2 regions of the Streptomyces sp. NPDC027663 genome follow, and region 2 is predicted to be linked to the other one. Evidence: predicted binding sites of a transcription regulator. Region 2 holds the regulator's gene; the other holds the start of a gene.
The links. The regulator HrcA, encoded in region 2, represses chaperone genes, less so after heat shock. The targets are predictions, from matches to a motif close to TTNGCACTCNGNNNNNCNGAGTGCNAA.

Region 1: a site for HrcA is predicted at 2,255-2,281, ahead of groES (co-chaperone GroES). Genes of this name have one in related genera too.

Annotation. Positions count from the first base shown of each region.
Region 1 is NZ_JBVHSK010000002.1:708,873-719,362, forward strand. It holds gene groL (chaperonin GroEL) at 49-1,677, opposite strand; gene groES (co-chaperone GroES) at 1,798-2,106, opposite strand; gene ACZ4SF_RS08035 (polysaccharide deacetylase family protein) at 2,336-3,148, opposite strand; gene ACZ4SF_RS08040 (polysaccharide deacetylase family protein) at 3,145-4,050, opposite strand; gene ACZ4SF_RS08045 (THUMP-like domain-containing protein) at 4,141-5,388, shown strand; gene ACZ4SF_RS08050 (RNA polymerase sigma factor) at 5,339-6,655, opposite strand; gene ACZ4SF_RS08055 (YciI family protein) at 6,713-7,069, opposite strand; gene ACZ4SF_RS08060 (FG-GAP-like repeat-containing protein) at 7,201-8,574, opposite strand; gene ACZ4SF_RS08065 (hypothetical protein) at 8,991-9,248, opposite strand; gene tsaD (tRNA (adenosine(37)-N6)-threonylcarbamoyltransferase complex transferase subunit TsaD) at 9,245-10,345, opposite strand; gene rimI (ribosomal protein S18-alanine N-acetyltransferase) at 10,338-10,490, opposite strand, start outside.
Region 2 is NZ_JBVHSK010000001.1:603,879-614,368, reverse strand. It holds gene ACZ4SF_RS02685 (S41 family peptidase) at 1-3,031, opposite strand, end outside; gene ACZ4SF_RS02680 (hypothetical protein) at 3,078-3,602, opposite strand; gene ACZ4SF_RS02675 (VOC family protein) at 3,845-4,237, opposite strand; gene ACZ4SF_RS02670 (16S rRNA (uracil(1498)-N(3))-methyltransferase) at 4,255-5,001, opposite strand; gene ACZ4SF_RS02665 (nitronate monooxygenase) at 4,998-6,119, opposite strand; gene dnaJ (molecular chaperone DnaJ) at 6,209-7,345, opposite strand; gene hrcA (heat-inducible transcriptional repressor HrcA) at 7,346-8,362, opposite strand; gene ACZ4SF_RS02650 (MBL fold metallo-hydrolase) at 8,532-9,254, shown strand; gene ACZ4SF_RS02645 (DUF3097 domain-containing protein) at 9,323-10,195, shown strand; gene hemW (radical SAM family heme chaperone HemW) at 10,399-10,490, opposite strand, start outside.

The DNA of each region.
Region 1 (10,490 bases), on a different contig from region 2:
AGGCCCGGCCCCCGAAGGGTGCCGGGCCTTCACTCGAAGGCGGTCGCCTCAGTGGGCGTGGCCGTGGCCGTGGCCGTGGCCCGCGGCCTCCGGCTCCTCTTCCTTCTTCTCGACGACCAGGGTCTCGGTCGTGAGCAGCAGGGAGGCGATGGAGGCGGCGTTCTCCAGGGCGGAGCGGGTGACCTTGACCGGGTCGATGACGCCGGCCTTGATCAGGTCGCCGTACTCGCCGGTGGCGGCGTTGTAGCCCTGCCCCTTGTCCAGGTCCTTGACCTTGGACACGATGACGTAGCCCTCCTGGCCGGCGTTCTCGCCGATCCAGCGCAGCGGCTCGACCGCGGCGTTGCGGACCACGGAGACACCGGTGGCCTCGTCGCCGGCCTTGTCGAGGTTGCCCTCGAGGATCTTGGAGGCGTGGACCAGGGCGGAGCCACCACCGGAGACGATGCCCTCCTCGACCGCGGCGCGGGTCGCGGAGATGGCGTCCTCCAGACGGTGCTTCTTCTCCTTCAGCTCCACCTCGGTGGCGGCGCCGACCTTGATCACGCACACGCCGCCGGCCAGCTTCGCGAGGCGCTCCTGGAGCTTCTCGCGGTCCCAGTCGGAGTCGGTGTTCTCGATCTCGGCCTTGATCTGCGCGATGCGGCCGTGGACGTCCTCGGACTTGCCGGCGCCGTCGACGATCGTGGTGTCGTCCTTGGTGACGGTGATGCGGCGGGCGGAGCCGAGCACGTCGATGCCGACCTGGTCGAGCTTGAGGCCGACCTCCTCGGAGATGACGGTGGCGCCGGTGAGGACGGCCATGTCCTGCAGCATCGCCTTGCGGCGGTCGCCGAAGCCCGGGGCCTTCACCGCGACGGCGTTGAAGGTGCCGCGGATCTTGTTGACGACCAGGGTCGACAGGGCCTCGCCGTCGACGTCCTCGGCGATGATCAGCAGCGGCTTGGAGGCGCCGGCCTGGATGACCTTCTCCAGCAGCGGCAGCAGGTCCGTGATGGCGGAGATCTTGCCCTGGTTGATGAGGATGTACGGGTCCTCGAGGACGGCCTCCATGCGCTCCTGGTCCGTCACGAAGTACGGCGACAGGTAGCCCTTGTCGAAGGCCATGCCCTCGGTGAAGTCCAGCTCCAGACCGAAGGTGTTGGACTCCTCGACGGTGATGACACCGTCCTTGCCGACCTTGTCCATCGCCTCGGCGATCAGCTCGCCGACCTGCTGGTCCTGGGCGGACAGCGCGGCGACGGCGGCGATGTCGGACTTCTCGTCGATCGGGCGGGCCGAGGCCAGCAGCTCGTCGGAGACGGCCTTGACCGCGGCGTCGATGCCCTTCTTCAGGGCGGCCGGGGAGGCGCCGGCGGCGACGTTCTTCAGACCCTCGCGGACGAGCGCCTGAGCCAGGACCGTGGCGGTGGTGGTGCCGTCACCAGCGATGTCGTTGGTCTTGGTCGCCACCTCCTTCACCAGCTGGGCGCCGAGGTTCTCGTACGGGTCCTCGATCTCGACCTCGCGGGCGATCGTGACACCGTCGTTGGTGATGGTGGGGGCGCCGAACTTCTTGTCGATGACGACGTTGCGGCCCCGGGGGCCGATCGTCACCTTCACCGTGTCGGCCAGCTTGTTGACGCCGCGCTCGAGGGCGCGACGGGCGTCCTCGTCGAACTTCAGGATCTTCGCCATGACAGCGGGAGCCCTCTCGAAATCTGTGGGTGAAAAAGAACTGCGCCCCGGGCGCCCGGCTTCTCAGGTGATCGCGGGGGCCAGGGGCGCAGCTGGAAGCAACTGGGTTGCTGGAGGTGACTACTTCTCGATGATCGCGAGGACGTCGCGAGCCGAGAGGACGAGGAACTCCTCGCCGTTGTACTTCACCTCGGTGCCGCCGTACTTGCTGTACAGCACGACGTCGCCGACCTTGACGTCGAGCGGCAGACGCTCGCCGTTCTCGAAGCGGCCCGGGCCCACGGCGAGGACGGCGCCCTCCTGGGGCTTCTCCTTCGCGGTGTCCGGGATGACCAGGCCAGAAGCGGTGGTCTGCTCGGCGTCGAGCGGCTGGACCACAATGCGGTCCTCGAGCGGCTTGATGGCAACCTTGGAGCTGGTGGTCGTCACGATCCGACCTCCCCCTTCGGAGATCTCACGGGGTTAACTGTCTGAGGTGGCGACCAGGTCGATCCGTCGTCGCGGGTGCCGGACCTGCCCGTCGCGTTTGTCTGGCACTCTCCAGGGGGGAGTGCCAGTGCCGAGACTATGACCGCGATTAGCACTCGGTCAAGCGGAGTGCCAATGCCGTGCGGCGCGTCGCCCGTACCGGCCCGGTTCGGGCCCTGAAAGAGGCGCCCTACAGGTAGTCCTCGAGCCGTCCCACCGTCAGGCCCTGCTCCTGCGTGGTTCTCAGCACCCGTACCGTGCGCTCCCGCAGCGGCAGGCCCGGCGACTCGTCGGGGCCCACCAGGACGATGTCGCCGGGGCGGAGGTGGTGGGGGCCGTGGCGGTAGGTGAGGCCGTCGGGGGTGAGGGCCGCGCGCCAGAGGACGACCGCCGTGATGCCGCAGTCGGCCGCCGCGCGCAGGGTGGTGCGGTCGTACGAGCCGTACGGCGGGCGGAAGAGGCGGGGGCGGGCGCCGAGGCGGCCCCGGAGGCGGTCCTGCTGGCCGCAGATCCCGGCGCGCTGCCCGGTGTACGGCAGTCCGGCCGGCGCCCGGTGGCCGACGGTGTGGTTCTGGATGCCGGCGCCGAGGGCGCGCAGGCGGGCGAAGTGGCCGTGGCCGGGGCCGGCGACGCTGTCGGCGAGGAACAGGGTGACGGGCAGGCGGAGTTCGCGGACCATGTCGACGAAGCGGGGGTCGCGTTCGGCGCCGTCGTCGTAGGTGAGGAAGACGACCCGGTCGCGGGTGGGGACGCGGTCGACCACCGGGGGCAGGCCGTGGGCTCCCGGATGCACGGCGAGCGGCCGGGCGGGGTGCAGCGGGGAGCGGGCGAGCGGTTCGGTCAGGCCCCAGTGGCGGTAGCTGCGGTCGCGGGCAGGGTGCTGTGGGCGTACCCCTTCGGCGGCCTTCTTGCCGAGGCGTTCGATGGGGTCGACGGACTGGGCGCAGCCCGTGAGGAGCAGGGCCGAGGCGAGTACCACGGCCGTGCCCCGCACGCGCCTCACAGGTAGTCCTCCAGGCGGGCCACGGCGTAGCCCTCGCGCGTGACCTTGTCCAGGAAGCGCCGCATGTCGTCCACCATCGTGCCGTCCCAGTCGTCCCGGCCGCGGAAGTGGGTGAGGACGATGTCCCCGGGGTGCAGTTTGCGGTCCCAGTCGCGGTACTCCCAGTGGTCGACGAAGACCTCCTCGTCCCAGATCGGCGCGTATGTGATCCCGCAGGCCTTGGCGGCGCGCAGGGTGTCGCCGTTGTAGTTGCCGTACGGCGGCCGGAAGACGGTGGGCGCCTTGCCGAACTGCTCCTTCATGACGGCCTGCATGCCGCAGATCTCGTCCTTCTGCTCCTCGTAGGACAGGCCGGGCAGGTAGGGATGGGTCATGGTGTGGTTGTTCAGGGTGACGCCCTGCGCCTGCATCCTGCGGAAGTAGTCGTAGTCGTCCTTGACCAGGTAGTTGCTGAGGAAGGCCGAGTACGGGATCTTCAGCTCGTTCATCATGCGCAGGAACGCCGGGTCCTTCTCGGCGCCGTCGTCGATGGTGAGGAAGACGACCTTCTTCCTGGTGGGGACGGTGGTGAAGACCGGCGGGAGGTCTTCCTCCTCCTGGCCGTCGACCTCGAAGCCGTCCCGGGGGGTGATCACCGGCTTCTTCGCCGGCGGGGCCGGAGGTGTGAGCGGGACGCCGTCCAGGCCCCAGCGCCGGGCGGCGGCGACCAGCCGGGCGTGTTCGGCGGCCCGGCGGGCCTGCGGGTCCAGGGGGCGGTCGGGGCCGCCCTGGCCGGCGGCCGGGCCGGTGCCGCCGGAGCAGCCGGAGAGCAGGGTGGAAGCGGCCAGCGCGAGGGCTGCGGAGCCCGCGACCGCCTTCGCGATCCGCGCCCGCTTTTTGTCATTTTGTACTACTGCTCGCATGGTGCCGGATCCTCCCAGGCCCCGGCCCGCATCCCGGGCCGACACCGCCGCCGGAGGCGCACCATCCACCGACTGGCCCACAATGGCCCGGTGAACGACCTCGCCCTGCTCCTCACCCCCGAAGGCCGTGCCCTCCTCGACGAGGTGCGCGGCACGGCCCCGGCCGACGAACTCGCCGTCGCCACCCGGCTGCGCCGCGACCACCCGGCCGAGCTGGTGTCGGCCGCACTCGGCCAGGCCCGGCTGCGGCAGCGGGCGGCGGCGAAGTTCGGGGACGAGGACGCGGGACGGATGTTCTTCACGCCGAACGGGGTCGAGCAGTCCACGCGGGCCGGCGTGGCCGCGTACCGGGCACGGCGGTTCCGCGAGCTGGGCGTTGCCTCCGTCGCCGACCTGTGCTGCGGGATCGGCGGGGACGCGATCGCGCTCGCGCGGGCCGGGATCCGGGTGCTGGCCGTGGACCGGGACCCGCTGACGGCGGCGACGGCGCGGGCGAACGCCGAGGCTCTGGGGCTGGCCGGTCTGATCGAGGTGCGGGAGGCGGACGTCATGGACGTCGACGTCACCGGCTATGACGCCGTGTTCGTGGACCCGGCGCGCCGGGGCGGACGGTCAGGGGGGTCCGCGCGAAGCGCGTCGGTGAGGGGTGGCGGTCGGACGACGAGCGGGCGCATCTTCGATCCGGAGGCCTACTCGCCGCCGCTGTCCTGGGCGGTCGCAACGGCTCTCGGGGCACCCCACGCCGCCCTGAAGATCGCCCCGGGCATCCCGCACGAGACGGTCCCGGCCGAGGCCGAGGCCGAGTGGATCTCCGACGGCGGTGATGTGAAGGAGGCGGTGCTGTGGTTCGGGACCGGGACGCCGGGTGCCGTGCGGGCCACGCTGCTGCCCGGCCCGCGCACGCTGCCCGGCCGCGGGCTGCCCGACCCCGCGGTGCGACCGGTGGGACGGTACTTGTACGAGCCGGACGGAGCCGTGATCCGCGCGCACCTGGTCGCGGAGGTGGCCGAGGAGGTCGGCGGCGGGCTCCTGGACCCGACCATCGCGTACGTCACCGCCGACGAGCTGCGGCCCACGCCGTACGCCACGGCCTACGAGATCACCGACCGGCTTCCCTTCAACGTCAAGAAGCTCAGGGCCCTGCTGCGGGAGCGCGAGGTCGGCATCCTGACCGTGAAGAAGCGCGGGTCGGCGGTCGAGCCGGAGGAGCTGCGCCGGAAGGTCAAGCCGCAGGGCCCGAACGCGGCCACCGTGTTCCTCACCCGGGTGGCCGGGGCCCCGACGATGCTCATCGGGGGCCCGGTGCAGGCTCCGGCCGGAGCGTCTGCGCTCTGCTGAGCAGCAGTTCCCGCTCCTTGTCGTTGCGCGCCAGTGCGGCCGCCCGGAGGAACTCCGCGCGGGCCTCGGCGGTCCGCCCGAGCCGGGCCAGCAGATCGCCGCGGACGCTGGGCAGCAGGTGGTAGTCGCGCAGGGCCGGAGCACCGGCCACGGCGTCCACCAGCTTCAGGCCCTCCTCCGGGCCGTCGGCCATCGAGACGGCGACCGCACGGTTCAGCTCGACCACCGGCGACGGCGCACGGAGCGCCAGCAGGCCGTACAGCGTGGCGATGGCGCGCCAGTCCGTCTCCTCGTACGTGTACGCGCGCGCGTGGCAGCCGGCGATGGCCGCCTGGAGGACGTACGGGCCCGGCGGACCGGACGGGGATCCCCCACGACCGGGCGAGGCCGAGGGCTTGGCGGAGGCGGCCCCGGCGCGGTCGAGCGCGCGGACTCCGCGCGCGATGAGCATGCGGTTCCAGCGGCGCCGGTCCTGGTCCTGCAGCAGCACCGGTGAGCCGTCGGGGCCGGTGCGGGCGGCGATGCGGGAGGCCTGGAACTCCAGCAGCGCGGTCAGGCCGTGCACCTCGGGCTCCTGCGGCATCAGCGCGGACAGCACGCGGGCCAGCCGCAGGGCGTCCTCGCACAGGCCGGGGCGCAGCCAGTCGTCGCCCGCGGTCGCCGCGTACCCCTCGTTGAAGATCAGGTAGATGACGTCCAGGACGGAGCCGAGGCGGGCTTGGCGGTCGGGCCCGTGCGGCACCTCGAAGGCGATGTTCTTCGTCGCCAGGGTGCGTTTGGCGCGGACGATGCGCTGGGCGATCGTCGGCTCCGGCACCAGGTGGGCGCGGGCGATCTCGGCCGTGGTCAGACCGCCGAGCAGGCGCAGGGTGAGTGCGGTGCGGGCCTCGGCGGACAGCACCGGATGGCAGGTGGTGAAGACGAGCCTGAGCAGGTCGTCGTCGATGTCGTCCGGGTCGGCGGGCTCCTCCGGCGGGGCCGTCGTCTCCAGGTCGCGGCCGATCTCGGCGAGTTTGCGGGCGTAGGTCTCGCGGCGCCGGATCAGGTCGACGGCCCGGTGCCGGGCGGTGGCCATGAGCCAGGCGCCGGGGTTGTCGGGCACGCCGTCGCGGGGCCACCGCTCCAGGGCGGCGACCAGGGCGTCCTGCGCCAGTTCCTCGGCGATGCCGACGTCCCGGACGATCCGGGTGACGCCGGCGATCACGCGGGGCGACTCCAGGCGGAAAACGGTCTCGATCGCGTGTGCTGCCGTGGGCTGCGGTGGCATGGGCTGCGGTTCCACAGCCCACATGCAACACCCCGCGCGTGGCTACGCCAAGGCGACTCAGCCCTCCACGATCTCCCGCAGCTCACAGGCGACGTGCCACTCCGGGCCGTGGATCTTCAAGAAGCGCTGGGTCCACTCCAGCGCCTCGGCCCTGTCCTTGCACTGCATGAGTGCGTAGCCGCCGATGACCTCCTTGGACTCGGTGAACGGCCCGTCGGTGACGGAGGTCTTCTCGCCGTCCCAGTTCACCCGGGCGGCCTCGGCGGACGGGGTCAGCCCGGCGGTGTCGAGCAGGACGCCGGCCTTGGTCATCTCCTCGATCAGCTCACCCATCCGTTGCATCAGCTCCGCGCTGGGACCCTCGGCGGGGGCGGCGGACTCGTCGATGCGCACGAGCGACAGATAGCGGGGCATGGTGACTCCTTCGGAAGGGCGGCGGGACCGTTCCCCCGCCGCTCACCCCTACGTCGAACGGCGAGGGCACGGATCGACACGTCCGCGGAAAAATCTCCGGGACTTTTTTCCGGCCCTCGCCGGCGCCCCCGCTACCTCAGCTCGAAGCCGAACGACGCCTTCGCGTACGGCGCCTGCACCGCCTTCCCGCCGAAGGTCAGGGCCGCGTCCGTGGTCAGGCCCGACGGGCGTCCGCGCAGCACCCACACGGCGCCGTTGCCGCCGTCCTCGCCGGGAGCGTCGGCGACCAGGTCGGCGTGGCCGTTGCCGTTGATGTCGAGCAGCCGGACGACGTACCCGAAGGAGTCGTACTGCTCCGCGGTGCCGGGTACGCCCCTGGTGTTCTGGCCGAACGCCTGGGCGCCGGTGCCGGTCAGCCCGGAGCGGCTGCCGCGCAGCACGTCGACCACGCCCTCGCCGTTCTCGTCGGGCGCACCGACCGCCAGGTCGTCGATGCCGTCGCCGGTGATGTCCCCGACCGCGACCGACTGGCCGAACTTGTCGGTTCCCTCCCTGCTGCCGGGGACGCCGGGCGTGTCCTGCGTGACCTGCTTCCAGGTGTCCTGGCCGCCCAGCCCGGTGGCGCGGCCGTACATCACCCAGACCGAGTTGTCGTCCTGGTACCCGGTGACGAGATCGTCGTACCCGTCGCCGTTGAGGTCGCCGATCGCCGCCGCGCCGTCGCCGCCCGGGTGGTAGTCGTTGACGCGGGTCAGGCCGGCGGGGCCGCTCAGGTAGAGGACGCTGCAGTCGTTGCCGTCGCCGCAGTAGCCGGTCAGCACCAGGTCGGCGCGGCCGTCACGGTTGATGTCGCCGGTGTCGCCGTCGCGGATGTCGATGTACTGGAGATGGTCGGGGTCGAACGGGGTCCGCGCGGCCGGGGTGCCGGTGCGCTTCAGCGGGCCCTTCCACATGGTGGCGGTGGTGCCGGCCGGATCGTCGCCCCCGCCGAAGCCGGCGTCGAACAGGGCGAGGTCGAGCCGCCCGTCGCCGTCGAAGTCGGCTGTCTGGGTGTCGGTGGCCGGGACCGGCGTACCGCCGGCCAGCCCGCGCGGGCCGCCCCAGACCACGACCCCGCCGGCCCGCGCCGACGCGCTGCCGACGACGAGGTCCGCGTAACCGTCCCCGTCCAGGTCGCCCTTCGAGATCTGCAGCCCGAAGGCCTGCCCCCTGTCGGGGGAGCCGGGGATGCCGGTGGTGGCCCGGCTGAGGGTCGTGCGGTGGCCGGTGGACAGTCCGTGCGGGCCGCCGTACATCACGGTGACGTAGCCCGCCCTGGCCTGGCCGCCGACCGTGCCGTTCGGGGCCCCGACGGCCAGGTCGGCGTAGCCGTCGCCGTTGAAGTCGTCATGGACGGGTGCGCTCTTCGGCGGGGTGGCGGACGCGGCCGGGACGGCCAGGCCGAGAGCGGTCAGGCCCAGAGCCAGCGGGAGCGGCCAACGGACGTGCGAACGCGAGCGGAACAACGGAATACCCCCTGGTGTACAGCGAATCGGTCACCGCAGCAGACCGGCGGATCACCCGGAAGGTTGTACGGATCAGCGCAGGGGACGCCCGGAGTGCGCGCGCCTCCGGTTCCTGGGCGTTCACCCGGTCGGGGGCGGAGGGTGTCGTGACGACCGGCATGGTCACGGTCTTCACCCGGTCCACGGCCAGGCCCTTCGGCCTCCGGCCGAGACCGGGTGCCTCAACGCGAACACCCCGCCTCCGGAAACCCGGGGGCGGGGTGTCGAAACGGAGCGCCGGGCAGGCCTTGCACCTGCATCTCCCCGCAGGAAGCGGGACGTCTTTCCTTGGACCACCAACGCACTGCGTCCGGGCCGGGGTTCCGGCCGTTCGCTGTGTGATGATCATAGCGCAGACAGGGGGTGTTTCCGCAAGCTCAGTGGCCGGGCACCGCCTCGAACCGCCACCGGTGGACGGCCCGTGTCACCAACTCCGTGTCCGGCTCGGGCAGTTCGGGCAGTTCGGCGTCGTACGGCGCGTCCCACCACGTGATGACCAGCACCCGGTCCTGCGGCGCGCGGAAGGTCTCGCGCCGCAACGGCTCGGGGCCGAGCGGCTGCCGGCGGGCCCAGGCCAGCAGTTCCCCGCCCCGGCCCTCGGCCGCCCGGGCCTCCCACATCAGGGCGACGGTCACGAGTAGAGGTTCTCCTTGCTGACCTCGTGCACATGGTCGTGGTCGTGCCCGGGGACATGAGGGTCCGTCACCGGCAGGGAGGAGTCGGCGGACAGGTCCCAGCTGGAGGCGGCCCGGTTACGGGCGACCATCTCGGCGCCGAGGGCCGCGACCATCGCGCCGTTGTCCGTGCACAGCTTGGGGCGGGGCACCCGCAGCCGGATGCCGGCGGCCTCGCAGCGCTCCTGGGCGAGGGCCCGCAGCCGGGAGTTGGCGGCCACCCCGCCGCCGATCATCAGGTGGTCCACGCCCTCGTCCTTGCAGGCACGGACGGCCTTGCGGGTGAGCACGTCGACGACGGCCTCCTGGAAGGAAGCGGCCACGTCACGGACCGGGACCTCCTCACCGGCCGCGCGCCTGGCCTCGATCCAGCGGGCCACGGCGGTCTTCAGACCGGAGAAGGAGAAGTCGTACACCGGGTCGCGGGGGCCGGTCAGGCCGCGCGGGAAGGCGATCGCCTCCCGGTCGCCCTCCCGCGCGTACCGGTCGATGACCGGGCCGCCGGGGAAGCCCAGGTTCAGCACGCGGGCGATCTTGTCGAAGGCCTCGCCGGCCGCGTCGTCGATGGTCGAACCCATCGGGCGGACGTCGGAGGTGATGTCCTCCGACAGCAGCAGGGACGAGTGGCCGCCGGAGACCAGCAGGGCCATCGTCGGCTCGGGCAGCGGGCCGTGCTCCAGCTGGTCGACGCAGATGTGGGAGGCGAGGTGGTTGACGCCGTACAGGGGCTTGCCGAGGGCGTAGGCGTACGCCTTGGCCGCCGAGACGCCGACGAGCAGGGCGCCCGCGAGGCCGGGACCGGCGGTCACCGCGATGCCGTCCAGGTCCTTGGCGCTGATCCCCGCCTCCTTCAGCGCGCGGTCGATGGTCGGGACCATCGCCTCCAGGTGCGCCCGGGACGCCACCTCCGGCACGACGCCGCCGAAGCGGGCGTGCTCGTCGACGCTGGAGGCGACGGCGTCGGCCAGCAGGGTGGTGCCGCGGACGATGCCGACGCCGGTCTCGTCGCAGGAGGTCTCGATGCCGAGTACGAGAGGCTCGTCGCGTGAGTCAGTCATTGCTCTCGGTTCCTTGTACTGATGAGGCACCCGGTGCGGATCCGCTGTCGGATGCGACGGTCAGGCGCATCACCAGGGCGTCCACGTTGCCCGGCTGGTAGTAGCCGCGCCTGAATCCGATGGGGGCGAAGCCGAAACGCTCGTA
Region 2 (10,490 bases):
CCGGGCCGATACCGAGGGCCTTGATGGCCGCGTTGACGATGTCGCCGTCGGAGCCTGAGAACTCGTTGGCCACGGCCACGACGGGACCACGGGGTGCGTCCAGGGGGTAGCTGGTGGGGCGCATGCCGCGCGGCAGGTCCCAGCCGATGATCCGGCGGGCCAGCTTCTCGACCACGAGCTGGGAGGTGTGGCCGCCCCGGTTCTCGCGGACGTCGACCACCAGGCCCTCCCGGGCGACCTCCACGCGCAGGTCGCGGTGGATCTGGGCCCAGCCGGGGGCCTGCATGTCGGGGACGTGGAGGTAGCCGAGCCGGCCGCCGGAGGCCGCGTGGACGTGGGCGCGGCGGTCGGCGACCCAGGCGTGGTAGCGCAGGGCCTCCTCGTCGGCGATGGGGACGACGACCGTGTACCGGGGTTCGCCGCCGGCGGCCGGGGAGACGGTCAGTTCCACGGGGTGGCCCGCCGTGCCGGCCAGGAGGGGGCCGGGGCCCGTCACCGGGTCGACGGGGTGGCCGGCCACGGCGATGATCGCGTCGCCGGGGCGGACGGCGACTCCGGGTGCGGCGAGCGGGGAGCGGGCGTGCGGGTCGGAGGTCTCCGCGGGCAGGATGCGGTCGACGCGCCAACTGCCGTCCCGGTGACGGGACAGATCGGCGCCGAGCAGGCCGTGCCGGGCGCCGCCGGAGCCGCCGCCCGGGGTGACGTAGGCGTGCGAGGTGCCGAGTTCGCCGTGCACCTCCCACAGCACGTCGACCAGGTCGCTGTGGGTGGCGAGCCGGGCGAGCAGCGGGCGGTAACGGGCGAGGACGCCGTCCCAGTCGACGCCGCCGAGGTCGGGCCGCCAGTAGTGGTCGCGCATGAGGCGGCCGGTCTCGTCGTACATCTGCCGCCACTCGGCGGCCGGGTCGACGGTCTGCCGGACGCGGGCCAGGTCGACGGTGACGCTGGTGTCGCCGTCGTCGTCGGAGCCGGTACGGCGGTCGCTCGGCACGACCCGCAGCCGCCCGTCACTCCACAGCAGGACGCGTTTGCCGTCGCCGCTGACCTCGAAGTGGTCGGCATCGGAGGCGAGGTGTTCCAGGCGGCGCTGGGCGAGGTCGTAGCGCTCCAGCTCGGTGTGCGGGGCGGGGTCCTCGGGGTGGGCGCGGGACGCGCCGAGGACCCCGTGCACGGGGTGGCGCAGCCAGAGCACGCCGTCCTTGGCGGCGCGCAGACCGGAGTGGCGGCCGGCCTCCACCGGGAAGGGCACGATCCGGTCGGCGAGACCCTCCAGGTCGATGCGGGTGGCGGGGGTGCCCTCGCTGTCGGGCGTCTCGTCCTTGTCGGGCGTCTCGAACGGCCGGCCGTGGCGTTGCGGGCCGAACGGTGAGGGGGTGACGGCGGCGAGGGTGATCAGGTGCGGGCGGGCACCGACCACGAAGGCGAGGTCGAAGACGTGCTCGTCGTAGACCGGGTCGAAGGCGCGGTTGGAGAGGAACGCAAGGTGCTTGCCGTCGAGGGTGAAGGCGGGCGCGTAGTCCTGGAAGCGGAGCGGGGTCGCCTCGGTGACCGAGAGGTCGGTGGTGTGGGCGATGCGCAGCTGGGAGAGCGGGCGGGGTCCGGGATGGGCCCAGGCGAGCCAGGCGGAGTCGGGCGAGAAGGCAAGACCGGAGACCTCGCCGTCGTCGCTGCGGTCGACCTCGCGGACCTCGCCGGTCTCCCGCTCGACGATCAGCAGCCGGCCGTCGTGCGCGGCGACGGCGGCCCGGCTGCCGTCGGGGGCCATGGCCAGCTCCAGGACCCGGCCGAGCTGTCCGGCGGCGAGCCGGCGGGGCGGGGAACCGGGGACGGTACCGGTCGCGGGGGCGAACTCCAGGGCGTCGTCACCCTCGGCGTCCGTCACCCACACCACCCACTCCTCGCCCTCGGCACGGAAGGTGCGCGGCATCCGGGCGCGGACGCCGGGGGTGGCGGCGAGGGCGCGGGCGGGCCCGGAGCGGTGGGTGACCCAGTGGACGCCGCCCCGCACGCACACGGCGCTGCCACGGGCGGTGTGGTCGGGGGACGCCTCACCGAACCAGTGCGCGGCGTTCACCGGCCGGGGGCGCAGATCGATCCGCGGCCCGCCGAGCCGCACGTCCAGCCGGCGCGGCTCGGCGCCCTCCAGGTCGTCCAGCAGCCACAGTTCACCGGCCGAGCTGTAGACGACCCGGGTGCCGTCGCCGGCCGCGTGCCGGGCGTAGAACCCTCCCCCGTTCCCGGCCTCTCCCCCACTGCCGGCTTCTCCCCCGCTCCCGGTTCCACCAGAGCGGGGGGACCCCGATGAGCGGGAGGTGCCCCCGAGCGGGGTGTGCCGGCGCAGGTCGGAGCCGTCGGCGAGGGAGGAGTACAGGGCTCCGGTGCCTTCGTGGTCGGAGAGGAACGCGATCCGGTCACCCGCCCACACGGGGCACTCGATGTTCCCGGCGAGGTCCTCGTGCAGCCGCACGAACTCCCCGCTGCCGTCCCGGTCGATCCACAACTTGCCCGCCGTACCGCCCCGGTAGCGCTTCCAGTAGGCGGCCTCGCGGCCCATGGGTGCGGACAGCAGCACGGTCGCCGGGCCGAACGCCACGTCGCCGACCGGGCCGTACGGCAGGGTCTCGGCCGGTCCACCGTCCAGCGGGACGGCGTGCGCCCAGGTGTGCCGGAGGCTGTGCCGGCCCTGCGCACCGAGCACGAGCACCCGCCCGTCCGCGGTCCAACCGCGCACCTCCGTGCGGCGGTTGCCCCAGTACGTCAGGCGCTCGGCGGGGCCGCCGTCGAGCGGCGCCACGTGCACCTCGGGTGCGCCGTCCCGGGTGGAGGTCCAGGCGAGGTGTCTGCCGTCCGGCGATATGCGGGGCAGGGTCACCGGCCGGTTGTCGGCGCTGACCCGCCAGGCCCGGCCGCCGTCGAGCGGCGCGAGCCAGACGTCGTCCTCGGCGACGAAGGCCACCAAGTCGCCGTGCAGATGCGGAAATCGGAGATAGGCGGCGGATTGCGCGGTTCCCGTCGAAGCACCCTGAGTCACGCCGTCACTCTACGCAGCGCCCCGGCGTGCCCGCTCCCGGTTCCGATCACTTGCCCTGCACGGGCCAGATGGTCCGGGTGACGGTGACGGTCACCGTGGGCCTCGGCTGTCCCGGGGTGGGCGGTTGGTACGTCGGTCGCGGACCGGCATCGCAGTTGCCGAGGCCGTCGACATGGAACACCTGCCTGCCGTCGACCTTCGCGGTCAGGTCCCCGCGCACACAGGCGCCGTCGACGGCCTTGGTGACCTGCCCGGTGACGACGATCTTCCGCCGGTCGTCCGTCTCGCCCTGGCAGTCGACCGACACGACCGTGGTCTCGGTCGGCGAGGGCTCGCTGCCGCGCGCGTCGTCGCCGTAACTGCCGGTGCAGGTGAGCCAGGCGACGTTCACGTGCCGCCGCTCCAGCGCGGCCGTCGCGGTCTGGTCGGTGGTGTAGGCGACGGTCGCGGATCCGAGACCGCCCGGCTGGCACGCCACCGCGGCCCCCGCGGCCACCACGACGAACGCCGCCACGGCCACCGCCCGCGGCCCACGCCGTATCCGTATCGGTATCCGTCTCCATGCCCCCATACCAGCAGCGTCCCACCGGCCCGGACGACACGGAAGACCGCATACGGCCACTCACCCGTTCGAGGCACCGGTCGCGCGCCGGACGGGGCACGGGCAACTGCGCGCCCGGCCACGACGGCACCACGGACGACCGACGACACCTCGCTGCCCACGGCGGAGCACGGACGGCACCGCGGACGACCGACGACACCGACCGGCCACACCGAGCGGCACCGTCTCGCCGCCCCCGGTGGAGCGCGTTGTCAGCCGCCCATCAGCAGCCACTCCTGGAGTTCGACCAGGTTGCCCTCGGGGTCCTTGAGGTGGGCCACCCGCATGCGGTCGGTCATCAGGGCCGGGCCGTGCAGCAGTGCCGCGCCCCGGGAGGTGATCTCCGCGCAGTAGGAGCCGAGGTCGTCGACGCGCAGGACGACCAGGGAACGGTGCCCGGTGGCGGTCTCCTCCAGCTCGTTCAGGACCTGTGCCATCATCGCCCGGTCCTGCAGCGCGATCCCGGCGGAGCCGGTGTGCGGGCTGAACTTCTCGTACGGGCCCACGGCCGCCCCGGACTGCGGCTTGAGGCCGAGGACATCGGCGTAGAAGCGGTAGCAGGCCGGGAAGTCGGTGACGAGGAGCCGGACTTGAGCGAGTTCCACGATGTCCTTCCGACGGGTCAGGACCAGCGGCCGGTGCGGCCCAGGAGCAGGGCCGCGGCGGCGGTGCCGGCGGTGGATGTGCGCAACACGGTGGGGCCGAGGACGTACGGCTTGGCGCCCGCCTCCACGAAGAGCGCCAGCTCGTCCCGGGAGACCCCGCCCTCGGGGCCGACGACCAGCATGATCTCACCCTCGGCGGGCAGTTCCGCGGTGGCGAGCGCTTCACTGCCGTGCTCGAAGTCCGAGTGCAGTACGGCGGCGAAGTCGGCTTCGGCCAGAAGTGCGGCAACCTGTCTGGTCGTCGCCGCGTCCGCGACCTCGGGGAAGCGGACCCGGCGCGACTGCTTGCCGGCCTCCCGGGCGGTGGACCGCCACTTGCCGAGGGCCTTCAGGCCGCGGTCGCCCTTCCACTGGGTGATGCAGCGGGCGGCCTGCCAGGGCACGATCGCGTCGACACCGACCTCGGTCATGGTCTCGACGGCGACCTCTCCCCGGTCGCCCTTGGGAAGCGCCTGGACGACCGTGATCCGGGGGCGGGGCTCCGGCTCCTCGGACACACCCGACATGTGGACGATCAGCCGGTCCTTGCCCTCGCTGCCGATCACCTCGCACACCGCGTAGCGCCCGGCGCCATCGGTGAGTACGACCTCCTCGCCGGGCTGCAGCCGCTTCACGGAGACCGCGTGGCGTCCCTCGGGGCCGTCCAGGACGTACCGGTGGCCGTCCGGGTCGAAGTGCCCGACGACGAAGACGGGGGCCGTCATCGGACGTCACCCCCGGCCGACAACGCTGTCCGGGCGGCGGCGAGTTCGGCCGCCAGCGTCTCCACCAGCTGCCCGGCCGGCAGTTCCCGGGCCAGCCGGTGCCCCTGGCCCGCCCACAGCGCCATGCCCTGTGCGTCCCCGGCCTTGGCGGCGGCCTTGCGCAGCGGTGCGGTCAGGTGGTGGATGTCGGGATAGGCGGCGGGGGCGTACGGCCCGTGCTCGCGCAGGAAGCGGTTGGCCAGGCCGCGCGCCGGGCGGCCGGAGAAGGCGCGGGTCAGCTCGGTGCGCGCGAACAGGGGGTTGGTCAGCGCCTGCTTGTGCAGGGCGTGGGCGCCGGACTCGTGGGTGGCGAGGAACGCGGTGCCCAGCTGGGCCGCGCTCGCACCGGCGGCGAGGACGGCGGCGATCTGGCTGCCGCGCATGATGCCGCCGGCGGCCACGACCGGGATGCGCACCGCCTCGCGGATCTGCGCGACCAGCGACAGCAGTCCGATGCCCGAGCCGTCGTTCTCCGGCAGGTCCCGGTGGGTGCCCTGGTGCCCGCCGGCCTCCACGCCCTGGGCGATCACCGCGTCCGCCCCGGCCCGCTCGACCGCGCGGGCCTCCTCGGCGGTGGTCGCGGTGACCAGGGTGAACGTGCCGGCCCGGCGGAATCTCTCGAACACCTCGCGGCCCGGCACACCGAAGTGGAACGAGACCACCGGCACCGGGTTGTCGAGGAGGACGGCGAGCTTGGCCTCGTAACCGTCGTCCCGTCCGCTGTCCGGGTCGCCCAGCTCGGTCTCGTACCAGGCGGCTTCCCCGGCCAGCTGGTGGGCGTAGACCTCCACGGCACCGGCATCCGGGGGCGCGGCTGCAACCGCTCCGGTGGAGTCGGCGCCCGCACCGGGATGGTCGGACTGCGGTATGAACACGTTCACGCCGAAGGGACGGCTCGTGAGCCCCCGCAGCTGCTTGATCTCCTGGTACATGCCGTCGGCGGTCTTGTATCCGGCGGCGAGGAACCCGAGAGCGCCGGCCTCGGAGACGGCGGCGGCGAGCTGCGGCACGGAGACGCCGCCCGCCATGGGGGCCTGCACGATCGGGTGGGGAAAGAGATCGGTCAGCGCGGAGGACATGACCGCATGGTGTCACGTCCTCCGAACAAGTCCGAATCGGGTCTTCCCCATGGCACATGCCACTTCTCGGCCGACCGGACAGGGTGACCTCAGCGTCCGTTGAACGCGTCCTTCAGCCGCGAGAACAACCCCTGCTGCCCCGGCTGGAACTGCCCCTGCGGGCGCTCCTCGCCGCGCAGCTTGGCCAGCTCGCGCAGGAGGCGTTCCTGCTCGGGGTCGAGCTTGGTCGGGGTGGTGACCTCGACGTGCACGATCAGGTCGCCCCGGCCGCCGCCGCGCAGATGCGTGACGCCCCGGCCGTGCAGCGGGATCGACTGGCCGGACTGGGTGCCGGGCCGGATGTCGACCTCCTCCAGGCCGTCCAGGGTCTCCAGCGGCACCTTGGTGCCGAGGGCCGCCGCCGTCATCGGGATCGTCACCGTGCAGTGCAGGTCGTCACCGCGCCGCTGGAACGTCGGGTGCGGCAGCTCGTGGATCTCGACGTACAGGTCACCGGCCGGACCGCCGCCCGGGCCGACCTCGCCCTCGCCGGCGAGCTGGATCCGTGTGCCGTTGTCGACACCGGCCGGGATCTTCACGGTGAGCGTGCGCCGCGAGCGGACGCGGCCGTCGCCGGCGCACTCCGGGCACGGGGTCGGGACCACCGTGCCGAAGCCCTGGCACTGGGGGCAGGGCCGGGAGGTCATGACCTGGCCCAGGAAGGACCGGGTGACCTGGGACACCTCACCGCGGCCGCGGCACATGTCACATGTCTGGGCGGACGTGCCCGGGGCAGCGCCCTCGCCGTTGCAGGTGTTGCAGACGACCGCGGTGTCGACCTGAATGTCCTTGGTCGTGCCGAAGGCCGCCTCGTCCAGCTCCACCTCGATCCGGATCATCGCGTCCTGGCCGCGCCGGGTGCGCGAGCGCGGCCCGCGCTGCGACGCCGTACCGAAGAACGCGTCCATGATGTCGGAGAAGTTGCCGAAGCCACCGGCACCGAAGCCGCCCGCGCCGGCGCCGCCGGACTGGGAGAGCGGGTCGCCGCCGAGGTCGTAGACCTGCTTCTTCTGCGGGTCCGACAGCACCTCGTAAGCGGCGTTGATCTCCTTGAACCGCTCCTGGGTCTTCGGGTCCGGGTTGACGTCCGGGTGCAGCTCGCGCGCGAGCCGACGGAACGCCTTCTTGATCTCATCCTGCGACGCGTCGCGGCGCACGCCGAGAACGGCGTAATAGTCCGTGGCCACTTACGACTCCGCCAGGATCTGTCCGACGTACCGTGCCACTGCGCGTACCGCTCCCATCGTTCCCGGGTAGTCCATGCGGGTCGGTCCGACCACGCCGAGCTTGGCAACCGCCTCGCCGCCCGAACCGTAGCCCACCGACACCACGGAGGTGGAGTTGAGTCCTTCGTGGGCGTTCTCGTGGCCGATGCGCACGGTCACGCCCGGATCCTTCGCCTCGCCCAGGAGCTTGAGGAGCACGACCTGCTCCTCCAGTGCCTCCAGGACGGGCCGGATCGTGAGGGGAAAGTCATGCCCGAAGCGGGTGAGATTGGCGGTGCCGCCGATCATCAGCCGCTCCTCGTTCTCCTCGACGAGTGTCTCCAGGAGAGTGGAGAGCACGGTGGAGACCGTACCGCGGTCCTCGGGCTCGAAGGCCTCCGGCAGGTCCTCGACCAGCTTCGGCACGTCCGTGAACCGGCGGCCCGCGACCCGGCTGTTGAGCCGCGCCCGCAGATCCGCCAGCGAGGACTCGCCGAACGGCGCCGGGCAGTCGACCATCCGCTGCTCGACCCGGCCGGTGTCCGTGATCAGCACGAGCATCACGCGCGCGGGGGCGAGTGAGAGAAGCTCCACATGCCGGACGGTGGACCGGGTCAGGGACGGGTACTGCACGACGGCGACCTGCCGGGTGAGCTGCGCGAGCAGCCGCACGGTCCGCGCGACGACGTCGTCGAGGTCGACGGCGCCCTCCAGGAAGTTCTGGATCGCCCGCCGCTCGGGCGCGGTCATCGGCTTCACGCCCGCGAGCTTGTCGACGAACAGCCGGTAGCCCTTGTCGGTGGGGATGCGCCCGGCACTGGTGTGCGGCTGGGCGATGAACCCCTCGTCCTCCAGGGCCGCCATGTCGTTGCGGACGGTGGCCGGGGAGACGCCGAGGTTGTGCCGCTCGGTGAGCGCCTTGGAACCGACCGGCTCCTCGGTGCCCACGTAGTCCTGGACGATGGCGCGCAGTACCTGAAGCCTGCGTTCACTCAGCATTCGCGCGCACCTCCAGCACGTCCGTCCGTCCCCTCGGTCCCTTTCGGGTCGCCCACCTGGCACTCTTCCCTTGGGAGTGCCAGCGTTCCCCGGCCCAGTGTACGGCTGTCGGGTACACCCTGGGCAAGGTCCGGCCCCCGTACCGGGTCGTACCGCTAGCGTCGCCGGTATGACCGTGACTTGGGAAGAGCTGGGCTGGGAACGGCTGGCGGCCGGGGTGGGGCGGTGCCGGCTGCCCGGCTGGGACTGCACCGCAGGGCTGGTCGTCGGCGCGGGTACGGCGCTGGTGGTGGACGCCGGGTCGAGCCTGGCCGAGGGGGCGCGGCTGCGGGCGCAGGCCCAGGAACTGGCCGGCGGCCGTGTGACCCATCTCGCGCTGACCCACCCCCACTTCGACCACGTCTTCGGTGCGCCCGCCTTCGCCGGCGCGCAGGTGTACGCGGCCGTGGGCCTGGACGCGGTGCTGGCGTACGAGCGGGCGGAGCTGCGTCTGGACGCGCTCAGGAACGGCCTGCCGCCCGCGGCCGTGGAGGAGGCGGTGGAGACGCTGGTCCCGCCCGGCCACCTGGTCTCCGGCGAGTGGACCCTCGACCTCGGCGACGGCCGGCAGGCGCTGCTGGCCAACGTGGGCCCCGGTCACACCGCGTACGACTTGGCGGTCCTCGTGCCGGGGGATCCGGAGGTGGTCTTCTGCGGCGACCTGGTGGAGGAGTCCGGCGAGCCCCAGGCGGGCCCGGACGCGGTCCCGTCCCGCTGGCCGGACGCGCTCGACCGGCTGCTGGCGCTCGGCGGCGAGGACGCGCTCTACGTACCCGGTCACGGTGCGGTGGTGGACGCGGGGTTCGTCCGTCGCCAACGGGACGCCCTGGCAGCGCGGTTCGGTGTGAGCTGAGCCGCCGGGGCGGCTCCTGCACGGCGTGTCGTGAGCGGTGGCGTGCGGCTTCTCCTATCGTCATCCGAATGCGCCCACCCGCCTCCCGCCGCCGCCCTTCCCACGAGGGCCCTTCGGGCCCGCGCCCTCGTGTGTACTCCGCCGACCTGACCCCGCCCTGGAAGAAGCCGCAGTCCGTGCCGGAGGTACCGGCCGAGCCGGGCCTGGTCGTGGAGGAGCCCGGCACCGGGTTCTGCGGGGCGGTGATCCGCTGCGAGGCGGGCACGGTCACCCTGGAGGACCGCTTCGGCAAGCACCGGGTGTTCCCGCTGGAACCGCGCGGCTTCCTGCTGGAGGGACGGGTCGTGACGCTGGTCCGGCCCTCGTCCGGCGGCCCGGCGCGGCCCGCCCGCACGGCCTCCGGTTCGGTCGCCGTCCCCGGCGCACGCGCGCGCGTGGCCCGCGCCGGCCGTATCTACGTCGAGGGCCGGCACGACGCCGAGCTGGTCGAGAAGGTGTGGGGCGACGACCTGCGCATCGAGGGCGTGGTCGTGGAGTACCTGGAGGGCGTGGACGACCTGCCGGCGATCGTGACCGAGTTCGCCCCCGGGCCGGACGCCCGTCTGGGCGTGCTCGTGGACCATCTGGTTCCGGGCACGAAGGAGTGGCGCATCGCACAGTCGGTGACGAGCGAGCACGCGCTGGTGGTCGGCCATCCGTACATCGACGTCTGGCAGGCGGTGAAGCCGGCCTCGCTCGGCATCCCGGGCTGGCCGGCCGTCCCGAAGGGCCAGGACTGGAAGACGGGCGTCTGCCGGGCCCTGGGGTGGCCGGCGGAGAACACCGGGGCGGTCTGGCAGGCGATCCTGCAGCGGGTGGGGTCCTACAAGGACCTGGAGCCCGAGCTGCTCGGGCGGGTGGAGGAACTGATCGATTTCGTCACGGGCGGCGGCGCGGCCTGACCCACGTGGCGTCCGCCGCCCCCGCGGCCGGCACGTCATGCCAGCAGGCGCTGCCCTCGTGGCGGTTCAGCACCCAGGCGCTGCCCTTGTGGCCGGTTCAGTCCACCAGGCGCTGCCCTCGATCGCCGGCACGTCGGGCCAGCAGGCGCTGACCCCGGTGGCCGGCACGCCGGGCCACGAGGCCGTTGCCCCCGGTGGCCGGTTCAGTCCACCAGGTCCCGTACCACCGCGTCCGCCAGCAGCCGCCCGCGCAGTGTCAGCACGGCCCGTCCCTCCTCGTACGGGCCCTGCTGGA